Linked DNA regions of Rudanella lutea DSM 19387. The protein of the gene in region 1 interacts with the protein of each later gene in a pairwise test. Links are inferred from orthologs where the notes say so. Each region holds a gene or a part of one and is shown in the gene's direction. Other genes may lie near its edges.

Region 1 (7,990 bases):
GCGGGCAGCTGATCGATGGAGAGGGGGTTATGAGTTTGTCGCGTGCGCTTTCGTACGCGGGTTGTCCAAACCTGATCACCTCACTCTGGAAGGCCGAGGACCGGGCTACGGCCTATATCAGTATGAAATTCTACTGCCACCTGCGGGAGGGCAACTCCATTGCGCGTTCGTTGCAACTGGCCAAGCTCGATCTGCTGCACGATGGCCGTTACGCCCAGTTTCATTCGCCCCAGTACTGGTCGCATTTGGTATTTATCGGGTCACCGTCCGAACCAGAAGCGCCGTTCAATGCCCGAACCATCGGACTGCTGGCCATTGCGTTGCTGGTGATGGGAGGGGGCGCCTGGCGGCTGATGAAACAAAAAAAAGTCACTGCGATTGCACAGTGACCTTTCCGAATTACCTAACCCATATGATATAACTTCATATTACTTTTTCCACCGCAACAGGTTTAGTTTCCATAAATCCTGCTCCGTCACGTTCTGGTTGTAGAGGTGACGAGGGGTGTTTTTGATCTTCTTAAAGAGCGAATAGGCTTCATCAATTCGCTCGTTGCCCAGGTAAGCCAACGCCAGATAGTAGTCGCTTTCCTGTTCAAATAGTTGCCGGTTGTTCTGTTCGTTCAGGGTCCGAAGCGTACTGAACCGCTCGATTGCCTGACCATACTGTTCCTTCTGCAGATAGGCCATTGCCGTCAGAAACTGATCGCGCTGCGTCTGCGTCGGTGAGGTCATAAATGCCTCAATGACTGCATCGTAATTACCTGCCTGATACAGAACGTCGAGCGACGTTTTGGCTTCTTCAGAACCCCTGGTATTGGGCAACTCGTACTTTATAAACTTCGCACTATACAGCGTCCCGACGTTCGTGGTGGCGTACTGGAATGTGCCGTACCCGAGCAGGAGCAACAAGCCACTGGCGGCAATTCGGGCCGTCCACCGGACGGGCTGCTGGTACCAGAGTGGCCGTACTATTACCTTCTCGGGTGCCGTGTCAGAGACATCATCACCAGGTTGGTCCAGATCCAGTTCGTGCATAAACTGGAAATGCAGATCGCGGACCTGATTGCGAAGGCCTGCCGACCGGACGGCGTCTTTGACGATTGTAACCCGATCCAGCAGACTTTGCAACTCGAAGTCAATCTGAAGCATTTGCTCCAGCTTATCTGCTTCATCAACAGGCAATGTTCGGTCTAGATACCGATCAATCCGTTCGAGCTGTTCCATGTCATTTGGTGCGCTGCAACGCAGCTTTTATGTTATCAAAAGTGGCTGGCGAGGAGTTTACCAGATCCGTTAACTCTTTCAAGCATTTATACTTTCGATTCCGAACTACCTGTTCGTTATCATATTCAGTACGTTCCATAATCTCTTTCATTGAAAGATCTTCGTAGTAAAACAAGGTCAGAATCTGCTTACAGACGGCTCCGAGTTTATCAAACAAAGCCACTATAGTCTTCTGAGCCTCCTTGTACATAACATACTGAGCGGCATCAGCTTCGAGAGTGTCCCGGCTCGTTTCAAATTCCTCATTACGCTTGGCGTCGTTACCGCGCTTACGTAATTCGCTGATCCACAAATTCCGGGTGAGGGTGTACAAAAACGATTTTACCGTTGTCTCACCCCGAAACTTGTCTTTCTGCACCAATTCGATAAACGTAACCATTACCTCCTGAATCAAATCGGCTGCGTCGTCCGGGTCACCACTATTGTTGCACACATAGCTTTCCAGCATCCGGTAATGAGATTGATAAATGAACCGCATGGCTCGTTCAATGCCATCACCTGTTTTGATACCTGCTAAAAGGTCGGTATCAGATAAGCTGTTTAGTGTCCGTTTCGTACCTGACATATATCAGTCGTTTGAGGAGGTCGAAATGTAATCGCGATTGTAAAAAAAATTTTTGAGCTGCATAAAAAGCCCAACTTTATGATGGGTGGTAACACCTCTAAACATCTGTGCGCAGAGGGTTTATAATAATACTAATGAACATATATTGGGTTTGCAAAAACAGGTTATTTATTCTAATGCATTTATTTTTTACCTAAAAGAATGCAGCTCCGGTTCGTGCAGGGCGTAACTCACGAGCCGCTTGTTTGTTGGTATAAAAACTTTTATGGGTTCCACAAAATTAATGGGTCTGCTAACTTCAGACATAAACAATTATGTTTTCTGTATTGATTGATCAGGAAGAAAGTGAACAAGTGGATGGATGCCTGCCCTTTACTGACTGGCTTTGAGATAGGTTACGGGTTTACCAATTTTTTATAACAGAAGACATAGACAAAACCCGTAATTTTAGGCCAGTAAACAGGTCATTTATGCAGTTCTCTCACCTTCATTGCCACACTCAATACTCCCTGCTCGACGGACAGGCTGATATTAAGAAGCTTATCAAAAAAGCAAAGGCCGACAATATGCCCGCGGTGGCAATCACCGATCACGGCAATATGTTTGGTGTGTTTGAGTTTGTAGCCGAAGCGGCTAAGCAGGGAATCAAGCCTATTGTCGGGTGCGAGTTTTACGTGGTCGAAGATCATACGCGTAAGCAATTCACTAAAGAGCAAAAAGATGTTCGGTACCATCAGCTGTTGCTTGCCAAAAATCCAACCGGCTACAAAAACCTGGTGAAGTTGTGCTCACTGGGTTACATGGAGGGCCTGTACGGCAAATACCCCCGTGTGACCAAGGAGCTTATTGATAAGTACAAAGAGGGCCTCATTGCTACCACCTGCTGTATTGGCGCTATTGTGCCCAAAACGATTCTGAAAAAAGGGGAAGCAGAGGGCGAAAAAGAGTTTAAATGGTGGCTCGACCGGTTTGGTGAAGACTATTATGTGGAGCTACAACGCCACGAGATTCCCGATCAGATCAGGGCGAATGAGGTTCTGGTGAAGTTTGCGGTAAAGCATAATGTAAAAATTATTGCCTCCAACGACTCGCACTATGTTGACCGCGATGATTGGGTAGCGCACGACATTCTGCTGTGCGTAAATACCGGTGAAAAGCAGAGCACCCCTTCGATGAAGGAATTCAGCGACGACGAGGTGATGCCCAAAAATACCCGGTTTGCGTTCTTCTCCGATCAGTTCTACTTCAAGAACACGCAGGAGATGAGCACCTTGTTTCATGACCTGCCGCAGGCTATTGACAACACCAACGAGATTGTCGACAAGGTAGAAACGCTCAAGCTGAAACGGGATATTCTGCTACCTAACTTCCCGATTCCCAGTGAGTTTCAAATTCACGACGACGATGTAGCCAATCAGTGGGAATTCCTGAAGCACCTGACGTACGAAGGGGCCCGTAAACGCTACGGCGAAATTGAGTCGCACGTACAGGAGCGCCTGGATTTTGAGTTGTTCACGATCAAGACAATGGGCTTTGCGGGCTACTTCCTGATCGTAGCCGACTTTATCAAGGCTGGGCGGGATTTGGGCGTGATGGTGGGGCCGGGCCGGGGGTCGGCCGCCGGCAGTGCAGTGGCGTATTGCATCGGTATTACCAACATCGACCCTATTAAGTACGATCTGCTTTTCGAACGGTTCCTGAATCCCGACCGGAAATCAATGCCCGATATTGATACGGACTTTGACGATGAAGGTCGGCAAAAGGTGATCGACTATGTGGTGCAGAAGTACGGTAAGCAGCAAGTGGCGGCTATTGTCACGTACGGTACCATGGCGGCCAAATCGGCGATCAAAGACGTGTCGCGCGTGATGGACCTGCCCCTCAACGACGCCAACGCACTCGCTAAATTGGTACCCGACAAGCCGACGTACAACATGACGCTCCGTCGGATTTTCGAAGATCCGATCGACGGGCCGGGTGGGCTTTCCAACCTGATTCAGCCCGAAGAGGTCGAGAACGTGAAGCGGATGCGGGCGCTCGAAGCGGGCGATCAGAGCGTGGGGCGGGCCATGAAGCTGATTGACACCGAAAAGGTACAGAATGTGCTTCAGCAGGCGCGTCGGCTCGAAGGTACAGTGCGAAACACGGGGGTTCACGCGGCCGGGATCATCATTGCGCCCGACGATTTGTCGAACATTGTTCCGGTATCAACTTCTAAAGATACCAACCTGATTATCACCCAGTATGAGGGTAAGGTAATTGAGGACGCGGGGGTAATCAAGATGGACTTTTTGGGGTTACGAAACCTCACCATCATTAAGGAATGCCTGCGGCTGGTGAAGCAAAACCACGGAGGGCTGTTCGTAAACGGGGTCGAAACAGATATTGATGATATTCCGCTCGACGACCCCAAAGCGTACGAACTGTTTCAGCGGGGCGAAACCAACGCCATTTTCCAGTTCGAATCCGACGGGATGAAGAAGTACATGAAGGACCTGAAACCCGACCGGTTTGAGGACCTCATTGCGATGAACGCCCTGTACCGACCCGGCCCGATTCAGTACATCCCGACGTTTATTAACCGGAAACACGGCCGCGAGGAGGTGAAGTATGATCTTCCCGAAATGGAGGAGTATCTGGCTGATACGTATGGCATTACGGTGTATCAGGAGCAGCTGATGCTCTTGTCGCAGAAGCTCGGCAACTTTACCAAAGGCGACGCCGACGTGCTTCGGAAGGCGATGGGGAAGAAGCAGAAGGACGTACTCGATAAGATGAAAGGTAAGTTTATGGATGGCTGCAAAGCCAACGGACTGAACCTGAAAATCTGCGAAAAAGTATGGACCGACTGGGAAGCGTTTGCGTCGTATGCTTTCAATAAGTCGCACTCAACTTGTTACGCTTTTGTCGCTTACCAGACGGCGTACTTAAAAACATATTACCCCGCCGAATACATGGCGGCCGTATTGACGTCTTGCCTGGGCAACATCGAAAAGATTACGTTCTTCCTCGAAGAATGTAAAGCCTTGGGTATCCCGGTATTGGGCCCAGACGTAAACGAATCGGAGCGCGTATTTGGGGTGAACAAAAAAGGCGAAATCCGCTTTGGATTGGGGGGAATCAAAGGGGCTGGCGATGCCGCCGTTGAAGCAATTATCGAAGAGCGGAAAGCTGGTGGGCCGTATGGGGATATCTTCGACTTTGCGGTACGGGTAAACCTCAGAACGGTAAACAAGAAAACCCTCGAATCGCTGGCGTATGCCGGTGCTTTTGATGCGCTCGATGAGTACCACCGGGCGCAGTATTTCGAAGTGCCCGCGGGCGAAACAGGTACGTATCTGGAAAAAATTATCCGGTACGCCAACAACTACCACGCCGAAAAGTCGGCGAGTCAGCAGTCGCTGTTTGGTGGGGCAGGAGGGGACCCCATGATTCCGAAACCCAAGCCACCCATTGTTCCCGAATGGAATCAGATTGAAAAGCTGAAGTTTGAAAAGGACGTGGTTGGCTTCTACATTACGGGCCACCCACTCGATGAATTCAAGCTTGAAATAGATGGCTTTTGTAACTGCACGCTCGACAAGGTGTATGAGGTACGGACGCCCGAAATCAAAGTAGCAGGTATTGTCTCGTCGGTGATGCAGCGGATCGCTAAAAATGGAAACCCGTTTGTGATCTTCAAGCTCGAAGATTATTCGGGTTCGATGGAGATGACCCTGTTTGGCGAAGATTACGTCCGAATGGGCCAATACATTGAGCTGGGGCGCTTTCTGCACGTGACGGGCAAGACCCAAAACCGCTGGAACTCCGACCAACTGGAGTTTAAGGCAACCAACATCCGGCTGCTGACTGAGATGCGCGAGAAAATGTGCAAGGAAGTTCGGGTGTCGCTGGCGCTGCAATCCGTTAACGCGCAGATGATTGCCCAGATCAACGAGCTGGTAGCGGCTCACCCCGGCAATTGCACGTTTTTACTGAACGTGTCGGACCCCGACGAGCGCATCGAAGTGAGTTTGTTGTCAAGAACGGTGAAGGTTAGTCCGGCCAATACGTTTATTCGGGGATTAGAAAAGCTGGATGGCGTGGTTTGTAAGGTAGCTTAACCGTTACACCAAACGCCGTACTGCCGTATGAAGCCTGCCCGATTGTTGCCCTGTTTGTATCTGATGGCTGGGTTGGTGGCCTGCACGTCGGCCAATCAACCATCCGATACCATGAATCAGCCTGGAACCTTTGGGTACGACCTCCAATTTCTGAAAGCCAAGGACCCCGATTTGGCCCTCCTGACCGATCCCGACGATAGCCTGGCGCAGGTGATTGTGTCGGCCCGGTATCAGGGTAAGGTATTTACCTCAACAGCTAATGGCGCGGCCGGTCAAAGTTTTGGCTGGGTCAACTACAAAGCGTTTGAGGGTGAGCCGCAACCCCACATGAATGCCTACGGGGGCGAAAATCGGTTGTGGCTTGGTCCGGAAGGGGGGCAATATAGCCTGTTTTTCAAGCCCGGCACCCGTATGGAGTTTGCCAATTGGCAGACCCCGGCGGCTATTGATACAGAGCCCTGGACCGTGGTGTCGCGGCAGCCGCGCGAGCTGGTGATGGAGAAAAAAGCCACCCTGCTCAATTACAGCGGTACGCAGCTTGCCATTCGTCTCGACCGGGCTGTGCGGTTGCTGTCCCGGCAGCAGGTGGGCGAAGCGCTCGGAATGGCACTCGGTGACGATATCCGGCCGGTTGGGTATCTGACCGAAAATGCACTGACTAATATCGGTACGTCGGCCTGGACACGCGAAACCGGGGCACCCTGCCTCTGGGTGCTCGATATGCTCATGCCCAGCGACCAGACAACCATTGTGGTGCCATACGAGCAAGCCGGTACGGGTCCTGTAGTCACTACCGATTATTTCGGGGCCATTCCGCCCGAACGAATTACGTACCAGAACGGCGTACTATTCTTCAAGGCTGATGGTAAAAGTCGGGGTAAAATTGGACTTACCGGCAAGCGGGCCAAGCCGGTGGCCGGTAGCTACGATGCCGGTAATGAGGTGCTGACGCTCACGTTGTTCGAGGTTGACAAGGAGGGGACGTACCTCAATCAGGCCTGGAAGCTGGTGCCCGCCCCGTACCTGGGCGATGCCGTGAATGCGTACAACGATGGTCCGTTGGCCGACGGCTCGCAGATGGGGCCGTTTTATGAGTTGGAAAGCGTATCGCCGGGGGCCTTTTTAGGTCCGGGCGGCTCATTGCGACACACCCACAAGGTACTGCACCTGACCGGCGACCGGGCCAAACTCGACGAAATAGCCCGCAAGGTGCTGGGCGTATCGCTCGATCAGATTAGAAAAGCGTTGCCGTAGCCGGTTTCGTTACGACGCGTAAAATTCGATGGGTAGGCCGTCGGGATCGGCAATGAACGTAAACGTCTTGCCGGTGAGCTCGTCGGTGCGGATGGGTTCGGCCTCGATACCGTGTTTTTGCAGGGCATCGACGGTCGCCTGCACATCGGCAACGGCGAAGGCAAGGTGACGCAGCCCCGTGGCCTCGGGCCGCGACGGCCGCGCGGGCGGATTCGGAAATGAAAACAACTCGATCACGTACTGCCCATGGAGCGCCAGATCGAGCTTATACGATTGCCGCTCGGCCCGGTACACCTCCTGAATGACCGTCAGGCCCAGCACTTCGGTGTAAAATCGTTTCGAAACCTCATAATCTGACCCAATAATAGCAATGTGGTGAACGTGTTGAAGCGCGAGCATCTGGATTACTATTGTTGGCCGAAGATAGGGGGAAATAATTATGCATAAAATAGGCTACATAACGGAAATGTACTTATTAGTGCTCAACTGTCAATATACAGTATAAGTTGGTACGAGGAAGAAAGGTGATTTACCACATCCCCTGTTAATGAGTCAAGCGCCTGTGAGGTACTGGCTATTTTTAGTTTAATGATGGCAGGTTTTTGTCACATCTTTGGGCGTTTGAATGAGCTAAGACTTTTCCAACGGAGGTCAGTTGTATTCCTGCATTGATACTATCCCACCATTCTCTAAGTTTATTTAAATTCGGTTGTTTGTTCCACTCTTCCATAAATTTATTCACATTCTGTTGTCTTATACTGGCATTCTCCTCATACAAATCA
Region 2 (6,590 bases), 4.6 Mb from region 1 along the record:
CTGATGAATTTCGTCAACGCCCGCTTCCACACACACCAAAAGCGGGTTACGGCCAATCCGCTTGTACTGAATAGCCGGGTACCGATAGGCATAACCGCCCGGCCCTTGTTCGTCGTGGTTATGGAAGAGTGTATAGTCAGGGCCAACAGCAGTAGCAATAGCACCCCGAAAAGCAGAAAGTTCGTTACGGTCGATTGATGCATCGAACCGAATGGTGAGGTAGCGGATACGTTTCAAAAGTGTGGTTAAAGCAAGGTTAAAACTTAGGATTCGCAAAAATAGAAGAAGTGTAATACGATGTATATGACGTATCACTTTTTTGCGATTTTTTTTGCCTTACTCCCAAACACTTTCCGCCACTTACTCAAGTCACTCAGTATTTACTCACATTTTAAGACCTTATAGGCATGAACAATACCAGAAAACCCGTTTCTTTGCCATAGAATACTATTTCAATAGACTATAAATACTAATACTCTATCTGGAATAGGGACAATACCAATCACCCTGTGACCGTACGCGTGTCGCCCATCGTTACTGCCTGTTTATGGAACTGATCGAAAAACAAACCGCCCCGCTGAATCCATTTGCCCGCCTGTTTGTCTTGCTGTGGGTAATTGCCTTAGTGGCTGTTGCTGGGTTCAGGGCCGTGAAGCCGGCCATATCGAAAGAAGTTCTGCATGTTGAAACAGGGAAAAAAGTCGTTCTGATTCGCCATGCTCGCTAACGGCCCCCTGCCCACCCTACCCGACAAACTGCCCAACGTGGGCACCACCATTTTCACCGTAATGTCGGCACTGGCTACCCAGACAGGTGCCCTCAACCTGTCACAAGGGTTTCCGAGTTTCCCGGCCGACCCGGCCCTGCTGGCCCTGGTAACCGAGGCTATGGCCCAGAACCATAATCAGTATGCTCCCATGCCGGGCGTGCCCGATCTCCGCGAGGCTATTGCGACTAAGGTACAGGCCGATTACGGGGTTGCTTACCACCCTGCCGACGAAATCACGGTGACTTCGGGTGCGACCGAAGCGCTCTCCGTAGCCATCTCAACGGTGGTACAAGCCAACGGTGCGGGCGGTGGTCCCGATGAGGTGATTGTATTCGAACCTGCTTACGACAGTTACGTACCGGCCATCGAACTAAATGGCGGGGTGCCGGTGTACGTGTCGCTGGCTCCACCCCATTATGCCATCGACTGGGATGCCGTTCGGGCGAAAATTACCCCGCGCACCCGGCTCATTATGGTCAATACGCCCCATAACCCCACGGGGCGCGTCTGGACCCGCGATGACGTGGATCAGCTGGCAGCCATCGTCGAAGCCCACAACTTATTGGTTATTAGCGACGAGGTGTACGAGCATATCGTGTTCGACCGGCAGGTCGGCGCCGGTCGGCAACATCATTCGCTCATGACCCACCCTATCCTGCGCGAGCGGACGTTTGTGTGCGGGTCATTCGGCAAAACATTCCACGTAACGGGCTGGAAAATTGGGTACTGCCTCGCCCCCAAAGCGCTGACAGCCGCTTTTCGGAAGATTCATCAGTTTGTGACGTTCAGCGTCCCGACACCCATGCAGTACGCCCTCGCGCGGTACCTGCAACAGCCCGAACACTACCAGAGCCTATCGGCATTTTATGAGCGAAAACGGGATACGTTTCTCGATGCCATCGCCGGTTCGCCGTTTCGGTACATCCCGACCGAGGGCACGTTTTTTCAGACGCTCGCTTACGGGCACCTCACCGACGAACCCGACACCGAACTGGCCATCCGCCTGACCCACGAAATTGGGGTGGCTTCGATTCCGTTATCGGTGTTTTATCACGACCGACGCGACTACCGGATGCTGCGTTTTTGTTTTGCCAAAGACGATGCCATGCTCCGCGAAGCCGGCTCGCGGCTGAAAGCGTGGTCGAATAGCTTGGTTTAGGGTTTTTAGTTCATCGTTTTTGGTTAAAACGATTGTCTGACAATTTTTGTAGCGACCCGGCATCCTGTGTAGCTCTGCCCTTTGCGGTCCGACGGTTCGGCCGTAGCCACACGACTTCCACATAATTTGACAACCAACCATAAACGGTAAAGCCAATCAGATTTCCAATAAGCTTTTAACGGCCTCAGCGTACGTAGAACCACTGGTGAGTTTGGTGCCTTTTTTGTCGCTCAGGACAATCAGAAACTTACCGTCGAAATGCTTCACGACCTCGCTGATGCGGTGTACATTGACCAAAGCCGAACGGCTGATCCGGACAAACGTATCGGGGAGCTTTTCGGATAAGGTGGTGATGGTATAGGAAGTCAGAAACTTCTGCCCGTCGGTGGTCGAGAGGAATACGTATTTGTCTTCGGCTTCGAAAAACGCAATCTCAGGTAGCGGGATAAGCTTGATTTTATCCCCTGTTTTGACAGAAATCGAGTGAATTTCCCTTTTGGGCTGCATCCGTTCGAGCAACTTGAACAGATTGTCGGCATTGGGAAAGTGATTGGCGCTTTCCGACCGACTTCCCAGCTCCACCACCGACCTGATTTTATGGATCGTCCGCTCCAGCCGCTCGGCCTCAATCGGCTTAAGCAGGTAATCTATGGAGTGCTCCTCAAACGCCCGGATAGCGTATTGGTCGTATGCCGTCGCAAAAATAACGAGCGGCATGTAGGTCAGGCGCGCGAGCATTTCGAACCCGTTGAGCAGGGGCATTTCAATATCGAGGAAGATCACATCGGGCCGTTGAGCCTCAACCAGGGCCAACCCCTCGGCCCCGTTAGCGGCTTCGCCAATCACCGAAAACACACCGGGCTGTTTGCCCAATAACCGTTTCAGGCGCGAAATGGCCAACGCTTCGTCGTCAATCAGGATCGTTTTAAGCGGAAAGTTCATGGTAGTAGAGCGGTGATCAGTGAGCAACGAACAGTGAACAACCAACAGTGAGCAACTAACAATGAACAGTGAACAGCTAACAGTGAGCAACCAACAGTGAGCAGTTGGCAATGGCAGTGAACAGTTGCCTAATTCCAGCAAGTAGTTCGTTGATGGTTGTTCGTTGTTCACTGTTAATTGTTCGTTGTTCACTGTTCGTTGTTCACTGCTCGTTGATGGTTGTTCGTTGTTCACTGTTAATTGTTCGTTGTCAACCTGTTGAGTTTAATTCCAAGCAGCACCTGCTTGTAGGGTTCATTCTGAAGTTCAACCCGCGCGTCATCGCCGTAGAGGAGCCGGAGCTTTTCGCTAATGCTCCGCAGACCGTAGCCACTGCCCATTTCTTCGGGAAATGCCGGGCCGTTATCGTGTACGCTCAGGAATACCCAATCGTCCTGCTGGTAAATCTTAACATCGATGCGCCCCTGCCCGGCCCGCTTGCTGATGCCGTGCTTCACCGCATTCTCGACAATGGGCTGTAACAAAAATTGGGGTACTTTCAGAGCATTGAGCGACTCGTCGGCCAGCGAAACCCCAAACTGAAGCCGGTCGCCGAAACGGACGTGTTCCACCTGTAGGTACGTCTGCACCATGTCGAGTTCATCGGCAAGGCTGCTCGTATGCGTGCCATCGCGGCCGGTTGAGTACCGAAACAGCTTCGACAACAGCAGGGTCATTTCTTCGGCCTTGTCGGGGTCATCGTGCACCAGGCTGGCAATGCTATTAAGGGCATTGTACAGAAAGTGCGGGTTTATTTTGGCCTGAAGGGCGTCGAGTTCAGCCCGTGTTTTGAGCTTCTCCATGTTGAGCAGTTCAAACTCCTGCTCAGTTATCTTGCGCGACAGTTGCCGACCCTGCCGGAGCACGTACAGAAACAGATTACCCACCAGCAATCCGCCCAACACGTAAAAATACCAGGGCGCCGATTGGGTACTCAATGGTTGTTGCGTAGCCTGCCGGGCGAGTTGCCTGAACACCTCTTTCCCAAACAGCATGTACGTCACCCAGGCCATAGTCACGTAAACCGGTACAATAGCAAGGCTAACCAGCAGGTGCCGCACCCAAATGCGCCGAATGGCCCGGTCTAACCAATCGGACATGAAATAGACCAGCAGAAACACCGTGACGCCCTCGGTCAGATTCTGCCAGACGATGAACCGGTTCAGGTCGGCGATGAGCTTGTTGCCCGACGTGACAATCAGATTGGTGAAGTACACAATGCCGCTCACGCCGTACATGAGCAAGGCCCCCAACACCATCCCGATCAAGACCCCCCAAACGGGTTTTTTGAGCAGATACGTGAGTGTAATGGGTGTGGCCGGGAGTTTGGTCCGCTCCACGTTGTGCGCCCGGCCCGTGAACGACATCGAAACCCCCGACAGGTCAGCGCCCGTGAGGTCGGCACCGGATAGCCCGCTGAAATTGAGGTTGGCCCCGGTCAGGTCAGCATCCACAAACGAGGCATTCACCAGCGACGAAAAGCTGAGGTTGGCGTTGTGGAGCGTGGCCCGGCTGAAATTGGCCCCCGACAGGTCGGAGAAGCTGAAATCGGCATCGGTCAGGTCGAGCCCGCTAAAATCGAAGTGGGCCAACGCCGAGCCCCGCATCCGCACAGGCCGTGCGGGCCGGTTGGACGATTGGTGCAATTGTCGTTCGAGTTGTTCGCGGGTCATAAGCTTATTTGCACTTTTCCAGCATAGGTGCAATCTGCGACTGCCCCCAGTTGGGCGAGAGGTCGCTCTTGGGTTTAAAGGTAGCAAATTTCTCGGCCGCCTTTTTCAGCACCGGGCAGGCTGTAGCTGGTCCACCCCCAAACTGTTCGGGTGTGTACATAAGCGAGGAGCCTTCGAGCACATACAGGCGCGGGTTGTCGGGGTTGAGTGCTTTTGCTTTCTCGATGCCCGCCTGAAACAGCGGGCCGTACTGTTGCCAGCGGGCCATTGGGTCGACCACCATCCGGGCCTGCGCCACGTAGGCCCGCAACACGGCCAACTCGTCGTTATCGGGTGAGAGGGCATCGGCGGCTTTCAGGTGGGCATCGGCTTTGTCGAGATAGGCATCTTTTTCGGCCGCATCTTTCCCCATAAAGCCCAGAAATACGTACTCAAGCCCGGCATAGTAGCGCGGCAACCACTCTTTGGTTTCGACGCTCGCGATGCGCTCAAATCCGTTGGCCGCAGCCAGCATGTCGGCCGGGGGCGTTTTCATATTCTGGCTTTTCAGCGTATTCAGGGCGGCCGTCATAGCCTGCGTGTACTGTTCCGACTGAGCTACTACCGGACTAACCAGGCCCATCAGGGCTGCAACGAGAGATACAATCAGGGTTTTCATACTGAAATAAGTAAAAGTTAGACGTTTGGAGTTAAAAGGGTGGTCGATGGCGCGGGATCAGAGTTTGTTCAGGTCGACTTTGGCGCGCTTGCCAAGCATGATGACACCACCCACAAAAAAGGTGCGGTACGAGGTGGGGCCTACGGTGTAGCGGGTTCGGCCGGGCTGCCCGTCGGGGTTGGCTGCGTACCGGTACGTAAATACGTTGCGGGTGTTGAGCAGGTTATCCACTGAGGCATAGATCACCACAAAATTGCCCTTGAACGCCGTGATATAATTGGCCGAAAAACTCACGTTGTGTACCGGCGGGGTACGGTCGGTCAGAAACTCGCTCTCGGGTCGGTTCGGGTTGTAGTAAGGGCGACCGCTCGTGTACGCATAGGTCAGGCCCAGATTCGTCCTGATTTTTTCGACATACCGGCGGGTAATCAGGCTCAGGTTGTGGGTCGATACAAACGTGGGCGTAGCCTGGGTAAGGTAATTCCGAAACAGTCGCTTCGTATCCACATAGCTATACGTTACCCAGTAATCGAGGCCTTTGATACTTGTCTGATCGCGCCAGAACACGTCAAATCCCCCGGCGTACCCTTTACCCGTGTTATTGGTCTGGCCAATGGGAAACCGGTACGGATTACCCAAATCGGCTCTCCAGTCGAAGCCAGCCACGGCACTCGTATCCACCCGCTCACGCACCAGTTGAGCGTAGTTTTTGTAAAATGTCTCGACCCGAAACGTCCGCTTGTTTTTGATTACCTGATAGTTCAGAATCAGGTGGTCGGCCCGCTCGTACGCGAGGGTTTTGTTCCGAAACAGGTAGTTGTAATCGGGCGTCTGGTAAAACTGCCCGGCCGCCAGCGACACCTGGCTGTAGGCTCCTGTTTTGTAAGCCATCGACAGGCGCGGAGCCACGTTCATTCGGCCAATCACCGAGGTATATTCGGCACGGCCTCCGAGTTGCACCGCCAGTTTCCGGCCCGCATACACCTGCCATTCGGCAAACGTAGCCGCGTATTGGTCGGTTAGGCTGAAGGCGTTACCAAATACGGTGTTACCAAGCCGGATCGCGTGCCATTCGGCCCCGAAAAGGAGCTGACCGTTGCCGGGGAGCGCACGGGTCAGCACGGCCCGCACCTGCGCCCGACTGTTCTGCCGCGAAAAATCGAACGCGCCCATGGTCATGTCGTCGGTGTCGTGGCTCAGCGAAACGCCCGTGTTCAGAGCCCATTTCCCTTCATCCCACGAGTCGGTGTACGTGGTGTTGATAAACAGATTCCGGTTGTGCTGATCGAGCGTAGCACGACCCGTTTCGTTACCCGCCTGCGCCTGGGCCGGGTCGCGGAAAACCATCGC

Evidence for each region.
Region 2: the proteins of dnaE (region 1) and RUDLU_RS0119485 interact in binary tests that used the Escherichia coli proteins (3 or more experiments, as listed by UniProt). The link is inferred for Rudanella lutea DSM 19387 from one-to-one orthologs.

What each region holds. Positions count from the first base shown.
Region 1 is NZ_KB913013.1:97,861-105,850, forward strand. Bases 1,933-6,154 are described here. They hold dnaE (DNA polymerase III subunit alpha), read left to right. Parts: upstream 1,933-2,321; coding sequence 2,322-5,954; downstream 5,955-6,154. Other genes in these bases: RUDLU_RS0100510 (DUF6786 family protein), read left to right, coding at 5,982-6,154. In the rest of the region: RUDLU_RS26695 (CHAT domain-containing protein), read left to right, coding at 1-389; RUDLU_RS0100490 (tetratricopeptide repeat protein), read right to left, coding at 429-1,226; RUDLU_RS0100495 (RNA polymerase sigma factor), read right to left, coding at 1,228-1,851; more of RUDLU_RS0100510, read left to right, coding at 6,155-7,208; gloA2 (SMU1112c/YaeR family gloxylase I-like metalloprotein), read right to left, coding at 7,218-7,607; RUDLU_RS0100520 (LPO_1073/Vpar_1526 family protein), read right to left, coding at 7,789-7,990. UniProt on the Escherichia coli protein: DNA polymerase III is a complex, multichain enzyme responsible for most of the replicative synthesis in bacteria. This DNA polymerase also exhibits 3' to 5' exonuclease activity. The alpha chain is the DNA polymerase catalytic subunit.
Region 2 is NZ_KB913013.1:4,702,086-4,708,675, reverse strand. Bases 1-2,822 are described here. They hold RUDLU_RS0119485 (methionine aminotransferase), read left to right. Parts: upstream 1-716; coding sequence 717-1,928; downstream 1,929-2,822. Other genes in these bases: RUDLU_RS0119480 (LytR/AlgR family response regulator transcription factor), read right to left, coding at 2,085-2,822; RUDLU_RS0119490 (hypothetical protein), read left to right, coding at 548-727; RUDLU_RS27810 (CRISPR-associated endonuclease Cas6), read right to left, coding at 1-237. Also shown: more of RUDLU_RS0119480, read right to left, coding at 2,823-2,870; RUDLU_RS0119475 (histidine kinase), read right to left, coding at 3,107-4,582; RUDLU_RS0119470 (hypothetical protein), read right to left, coding at 4,587-5,240; RUDLU_RS0119465 (TonB-dependent receptor), read right to left, coding at 5,298-6,590. UniProt on the Escherichia coli protein: Shows aminotransferase activity with methionine and histidine as substrates, and to a lesser extent also with phenylalanine.